2 regions of the Undibacterium sp. GW821-FHT07F11 genome follow, and region 1 is predicted to be linked to the other one. Evidence: riboswitches for the same ligand, from Rfam matches in the RefSeq annotation. Region 1 holds a riboswitch; the other holds the start of a gene.
The links. Region 1 has a riboswitch for thiamine pyrophosphate ahead of AC07OI_RS05980 (TonB-dependent siderophore receptor). Riboswitches for the same ligand answer to the same signal wherever they lie in the genome.
Positions count from the first base shown of each region.

Region 2: another riboswitch for thiamine pyrophosphate. It lies ahead of thiC (phosphomethylpyrimidine synthase ThiC); the one in region 1 lies ahead of AC07OI_RS05980 (TonB-dependent siderophore receptor).

Region 1 covers NZ_JBWKQH010000002.1:480,066-483,485, forward strand. Annotated here, with positions in the region: gene AC07OI_RS05970 (cobalamin-binding protein) at 1-529, shown strand, start outside; gene rarD (EamA family transporter RarD) at 612-1,508, shown strand; TPP riboswitch at 1,558-1,656, shown strand; gene AC07OI_RS05980 (TonB-dependent siderophore receptor) at 1,725-3,420, shown strand, end outside.
Region 2 covers NZ_JBWKQH010000004.1:19,630-23,049, forward strand. Annotated here, with positions in the region: gene AC07OI_RS10650 (tetratricopeptide repeat-containing diguanylate cyclase) at 1-2,097, shown strand, start outside; TPP riboswitch at 2,168-2,269, shown strand; gene thiC (phosphomethylpyrimidine synthase ThiC) at 2,356-3,420, shown strand, end outside.

The sequences.
Region 1 (3,420 bases):
CAATCACATCACTGTCTTTGAAAGTGAGCCCCATAATTTTGAAATGGTGGCAACATCAATAGAAAGACTGGCGACATTGGCTGGCACTGAAAGTACTGGCAAAACCAATGCCCAAAAGTTCAGGCAGCGTCTCGATAATCTGCGCAAGACTTATCAATTGCCAAGCGGGGCGACACCGGTAAGCGTGTATTATCAAATGATACGCAGGCCATTGATGACTATCAATGACACGCATATGGTGTCCGACTCCATACGTTTGTGCGGCGGCAAAAATGCATTTGGCCAGCTCAAAGAATTGAGCTCCACCATCACCAATGAAGCAGTGCTGGCGGCGAACCCTGATGTCATCTTCAGCAGCGGTGAAAATATCGACAGCATGGCAGACTGGAAGCAATACCCCATCCTGACAGCCGTAAAGAAAAACAACTTCTACACAGTCAAAGGTGACTGGCTGAATCGCGCCGGGCCGCGCATACTCGATGGTACCGAAGCTCTATGCAAGCACCTGGCCACAGCAAGAAGCAAATAGGCGCTGGCAGCAAACAATTTCTATTCAAGCGATAATGTTTGTCTTGCTTGCTGCCGCAAGCCTTACAGATTGATTGCTACTCATGCGCCAAGGTATTTTGTTTGCAGGCTCCGCGTATTTCCTCTGGGGCCTGTTCCCCATTTATTTCAAAACCCTGCACGACGTCCCTGCCCTGGAAATCTTGCTGAACCGCATGCTGTGGTCATTGCTATTCCTGGTTGGTGTTCTGACCTGGCGCAAGCAATGGGCCTGGGTCAGCACAGCAATCAGGCAACCAAAACTGATAGGTGGTTTTGCACTCAGTGCCGTGCTTTTATCTGCCAACTGGTTCGTCTATATCTGGGCCGTCAATCATGGCCACATCGTTGATGCCAGCCTTGGCTATTTCATCACGCCTCTCGTCAATATCCTGATAGGCTCAGTATTGCTGCGCGAGAAACTGCGCCCTGGTCAATGGCTATCTGTGGCATTAGCAGCTGTGGGCGTCGCCTGGCTGACGGTGCAGACTGGCCATTTGCCATGGATAGGCCTGGTGCTGGCAGCGACTTTTGGCACTTACGGCTTGCTGCGCAAGACTTCTGCACTGGGTGCACTGGAAGGCTTGTCACTGGAAACTGCCCTGCTCTTTCCATTTGCCTTTGGCTGGCTATGCTGGATGACTTTGCAAGGACAAAACAGCTTCATCGCCAGTAGCGTGGATATCAAAATGCTGTTGCTCATCAGTGGCCCGATTACTGCCATTCCCTTGTTGTTATTTGCTGCAGGTGCCCGTCGCATACCGATGACGACACTGGGATTACTTCAATACATTTCACCACTGGTGCAGTTATTGCTCGGCGTGTGGCTATATCACGAACCTTTTGACTCCAACAAACTGGCGGGCTTTATCGCCATCTGGGCTGCGCTGATCGTCTATTCGGCTGAAGGTTTGTGGCGCAACTTCCGTACTGTCAAAATGGAAGTAAAGCCAGGCAGCTAAGCGCCAATTGCCGCAAAAAGGCTATATAAATGGTTTCGTGTTAAACTGCAGCCTACGCTAGGGGTCCTGGAAATAATATTTCCGGGTGAGAGAGTCCCTTCTACCTGATCTGGATAATGCCAGCGAAGGGAAGCGCAAAGTCCCGGTCCCTCCTGCTTCTTTGTTTGCTCCCGCGCTGTCATCCACAACGCATTAAAAGCAAACCAAGAGCACACCATGTCTGACTTTACTGTACGCCCCACCGTCATCGCCCTCTCCATCGCCCAGGCTTGCCTGTTGCTATCATCTGCGCATGCCCAAAATACACCTGGCAATGATAAATCGCTGCCAGAAGTGACGATCACAGGCAGCAAGGGTACCGAAACCAAGGTCGAACGCAGCAAGGTCACAGGCTTTATTGATGCGGCATTGCTGGATACGCCTAACTCAGTCAATGCCTTCAGCGTAACGCAGATGCAGGACCTGCGCATACGCCAGACCACGGATGCGATGAAATATGATGCCAGTGTCAATGATGCGTATAACGCCATTGGTTATGCCGAGCAATTCTCGATACGTGGCTTTGCCCTGGATAATTCCAGCAGCTACCGCAAGGACGGTTTTGCCATTCCTGGTGATGCTTCCATTCCTTTGGAAAATAAGGAGCGTGTAGAAATACTCAAGGGCATAGCAGGCTTCCAGGCCGGCTTTGGCACACCAGGCGGCATCATTAATTATGTGACCAAACGCCCTGCCAGCTATGCAGTTCGCTCTGCCACATTTGAAATCAGCGAGCGCGGCACTGTATATGGCGCCGCCGATATTAGCGACAATTCCAGCGACAAGCAATTTGGCTTCCGCATCAATGCAGCGGGTGAACGCCTGCGCTCTTATGTCAAAGGCGCCGACGGTAACCGCCAATTTGTCTCTGCCGCATTTGACTGGCACATCACACCACAAGCCCTGTTGCAAATCGATGCTGACTACCAGCACAAATCGCAATTGTCGGTACCAGGTTTTCAATTATTCAATGGCACTGAATTGCCGCGTGGTGTACCTGCTGACTTGATGCTGAATGCCCAGCCGTGGGCAAGACCGGTAGATACCCGTAACAGCAATCTGGGTCTGCGTTTTGAATACCAGATCAATGCAGACTGGCGCGCCAGTGTCTCTGCCAACAAGCATGAATTCAAGCGCGACGACTACACAGCCTTCCCATACGGCTGTGGTGCCGCCAATCTGTATCCAGGCTATTGCGCGAACGGTGACTATGATGTGTATGACTACCAAAGCGTAAATGAGTCCAAATCACTGTGGGGTACGCAGGCCCTGTTGAATGGCAAATTCAATGTGGGTGGCATGCAGCACGAACTGGCTGTTGGTCTTAGCAATTCACAGCGTAAAGATTATTTTGGTGACTATGTGTATGACTATGCTGGCAGCAGCAATTTGTTCCGCCCTGTCAGCGTAATGCCATCGGCAAATAAAACAGGCCCGGTCTTCTTGCGTCGCACTGACAAGGAATGGTCAGCATTTGTACAAGACATTATCAGCCTGCAAGACAATCTGAAGTTGCATCTGGGTCTGCGTCATCTGAATATCTCGCGCACGCAATTCGATAATCCTGGCTATGACCAGAACAAGTTCCTGTCGACGGTCGCATTGGTATTCAAACCAGTACAGCAAGTTTCTGTATACGGCAGTTTTGCGCAAGGCCTGGAACATGGTGGTATCGCCCCTTTTGGCACCAGCAATGAAAACAAAATGCTGAACCCGGGCAAATCCACACAAATTGAATTTGGCGTGAAGGCAGATGTGCAGCGTGACCTGAGCCTGTCTGCAGCCATCTTCCGCATCAAGAAGCCCCTGGAATATACCAATAGCAGCAATACCTACGTCAGCAATGGTGAAGCCCTGCATACCGGTCTGGAGC
Region 2 (3,420 bases), on a different contig from region 1:
ATGCCGGGTTTGCTGGCTATCTTCTTGCTATGCATGAACACGACGGCACATGCGCAAGCTAAACCTCAAGCTGATTTTTCTGAGATCGAAGCGATACATACGCTGTCTGACCGTGACAATACCGCCGCACTCAAACAACTGCAGGAATACAAAGATAAATTAGGCAAGGATGCAGATTACGTCTTGCGGGCCGAAGTCCTGAAGACCCTGATAGGCATCTTGTATGACGCTGGCAAGATCAAGGAAGCCGACGCTGCCAATGCAGAGTTGCTGCAACTCGCCAGGTTGCAAAAAGATAATGACATGATCAACATGGCGCTGATAGGTGAAGCCTTTCAGTTACTGGATCAGGGCAAGTTTGCCATGGCACTGGTGAAGCTTAATGATATACAGCAAAGCCTGCGTGATTCAAAAAATGCGGAAGTACTCATGCGCCTGAATATCGCCTTCGGCATGGTGCAACTGGCGATAGGTAATTTTGATAAATCCCTGCCTTATTTTCTTGAGGCGCTGAAACTGGCAGATCAGATACCAAGAAGGCGTGCCCAGGCCAAGATGTACCGCATGGAATCCATCGCCAGGCTATATCTGAATATGCACAATGCAGAAAAGTCCCTGGAAACTGCCAACGATGCATTGACGATGCAGCCTAAAATAGAATCACCCAAGATTACCTCATCCTTGCAAATGACACGTGGTCTGGCACTGATAGACCTTGGGCGTCATGATGAAGCTCTGGAAGCTTACAAGACGGTATTGCAGATATCCACTGAAGCTGGCATGCCAGCCGTGGCGGCAACCGCTTTGGGCAATATTGCTGATTATTACCTGCATGTGCGCAAGTTCACCGAGGCCGAGCGCGCCGCCCGCTTCTCCCTGGAAAAAGCCCAGGCCGTGAATGACCCTTTTGCAATTGCCATCGCCAAAGCGAATATAGGTTTTGCGCTGGCAGGACAAAAGAAATTTTCTCAGGGTATAGGTTTCATCAACGAGGCCAAGAAGTTTTTCATGGAGACAGGTTCCAAGTCGGATGTGGAAAACCTGCTCAGCGAAATTGGCAATATGTACGAAGCCGCTGACATGTATAAAGAAGCGTTGGCAACCGTACGTGAACAACAAAAACTCAGTGATGAATTATTCCGCTCTGATCGCGCGCGGGCTGTAGCCACCCTGCAAGAACAATTCAATGCCCAGCAAAGACAAAAACAGATTGAATTGCTGGCGCGTGAAAACCAGCTCAAGGATGCCGACATCAAAAACCGCCAGTTGCAGCAAGTGGTGTTGATGCTGGCTGCCATCATCATGGTGATGGTGGGTGTAGTCGTCTTCTTCTTGTACAGACGGGTACGCAAGACCAATGAAAAACTGCGCGAAGTGAATGAGCAACTTGAATTTCATGCCGTGCGTGATCCCCTGACTGGTTTATATAACCGCCGCTCTTTTGTCGATATGATGAAGGGCAGAGTCATATTGCCGGAAGGTGAAAGGCGCGAAGATGCGCTTGATAATCCGGATTGTTTAATTCTCATGGATATCGATCACTTCAAAAATATCAATGACAGCTTTGGTCATGCAACCGGCGATGCTGTCCTGATAGAAGTGGCGCGCCGTTTGCGCAGTACAGTGCGCGATAGCGACATGGTGTTGCGCTGGGGTGGGGAAGAGTTTTTGATTTATTCCCCACGCTCTAACCCTGCACAACTCAAGGGACTGGTAGAGCGTATTTTGCGCAGCATCGGTGAAGAGAACATCGAAGTCGAGGGCGCCAGTGTGCCTGTTACCTTGACCGCAGGTTTCATCAGCCTGCCATTTTCTGGCTTGCCAGAAGCAGTTTGCAACTGGGAAAAAGCGCTGCAAATTGCCGACATGGCGTTATATCTGGGCAAGGTCAATGGCCGCAACCGTGCCTATGGTGTCAGTAAATTATTGATTGCCTATGAAGAAGCCTTGCCGGTACTGGATCATGATTTGTCGGCCGCCATCAAGGCGGGTATGGTCGAATTGGTAGAAGTGCATGGGCCAGTAAAACTGCCGGAAAGCAATCTTGCACCATCGTCAACAATGCAAGATACAGAACTGGCCAGCGAAATCAAATAAAGCACCAGAGTTTAAAAAAGTCGTATAATCTGCCGTCGTCGCGGTTCTGGATTTAATTCAGAATCCGAAGAAAAAATGCTAGGGGTCCTGCCATCAATTTTGTTGGCGGGTGAGAAATACCCTCGAACCTGATCTGGATAATGCCAGCGAAGGGAAGCTGCCGAAGTTTGTGCCGCCTGTGTTATGTATTGATCTGCGCGCGCACCAGTTTTGGAAACTCCTTTGCTGGCTCCATGCCAACAAAGCAAAGGAGCCAAAATGAACGCCAACCCGCAATTCCTGTCCGCTACCGCTACGGTAGACGAGGCAGCCATTCAGCCACTGCCGAATTCCCGCAAGACCTATGTACAGGGTAGCCGTCCCGATATCCGCGTACCCATGCGTGAAATCAGCCAGTCAGATACACCAGCCATGTTTGGTTCGGAGAAAAATCCACCTATCTATGTCTACGATACTTCCGGCCCCTACACCGATCCTGAAGTAAAAATCGATATCCGCTCTGGCCTGGCATCCGTACGTGGTGCCTGGATAGCCGAGCGTAATGACACTGAAGAACTGGCTGGCCCGACATCTGAATACGGCATCACCCGCCTGCATGATCCCAAGCTGGCTGAACTGCGCTTCAATCTGAAACGCCTGCCACGGCGCGCACTGGCAGGCAAGAATGTCTCGCAAATGCACTATGCACGCCAGGGTATCATCACACCTGAAATGGAATTTGTTGCAATACGCGAAAACCTGCGCAGGAAAGAATATCTCGAAAACCTGAAAGCCTCTGGCCCCATGGGCAGCAAGCTGGCAGAAGTCATGGGCCGCCAGCATCCGGGTCAGTCTTTTGGGGCCGCGATCCCTGAAGAAATCACGCCAGAATTCGTACGCTCGGAAATCGCCCGTGGCCGTGCGATTATTCCTGCGAATATCAATCATCCTGAAATCGAACCGATGATCATAGGCCGTAATTTCCTGGTCAAGATCAATGCCAATATCGGTAATTCTGCAGTGACCTCTTCCATCGGTGAAGAAGTAGAAAAAATGACCTGGGCAATACGCTGGGGTGGCGACAATGTCATGGATCTTTCCACTGGCAAGCACATACATGAAACCCGTGAGTGGATCATCCGCAATTCACCCGTACCTATCGGCACCGTGCCCATCTATCAGGCACTGGAAAAAGTGAATGGCAAAGCAGAAGACCTGACCTGGGAAATTTTCCGTGACACGCTCATTGAACAAGCTGAGCAAGGTGTCGATTACTTCACCATCCATGCAGGCGTGCGTCTGCAATATGTGCCGATGACAGCCAAGCGCCTGACCGGTATCGTT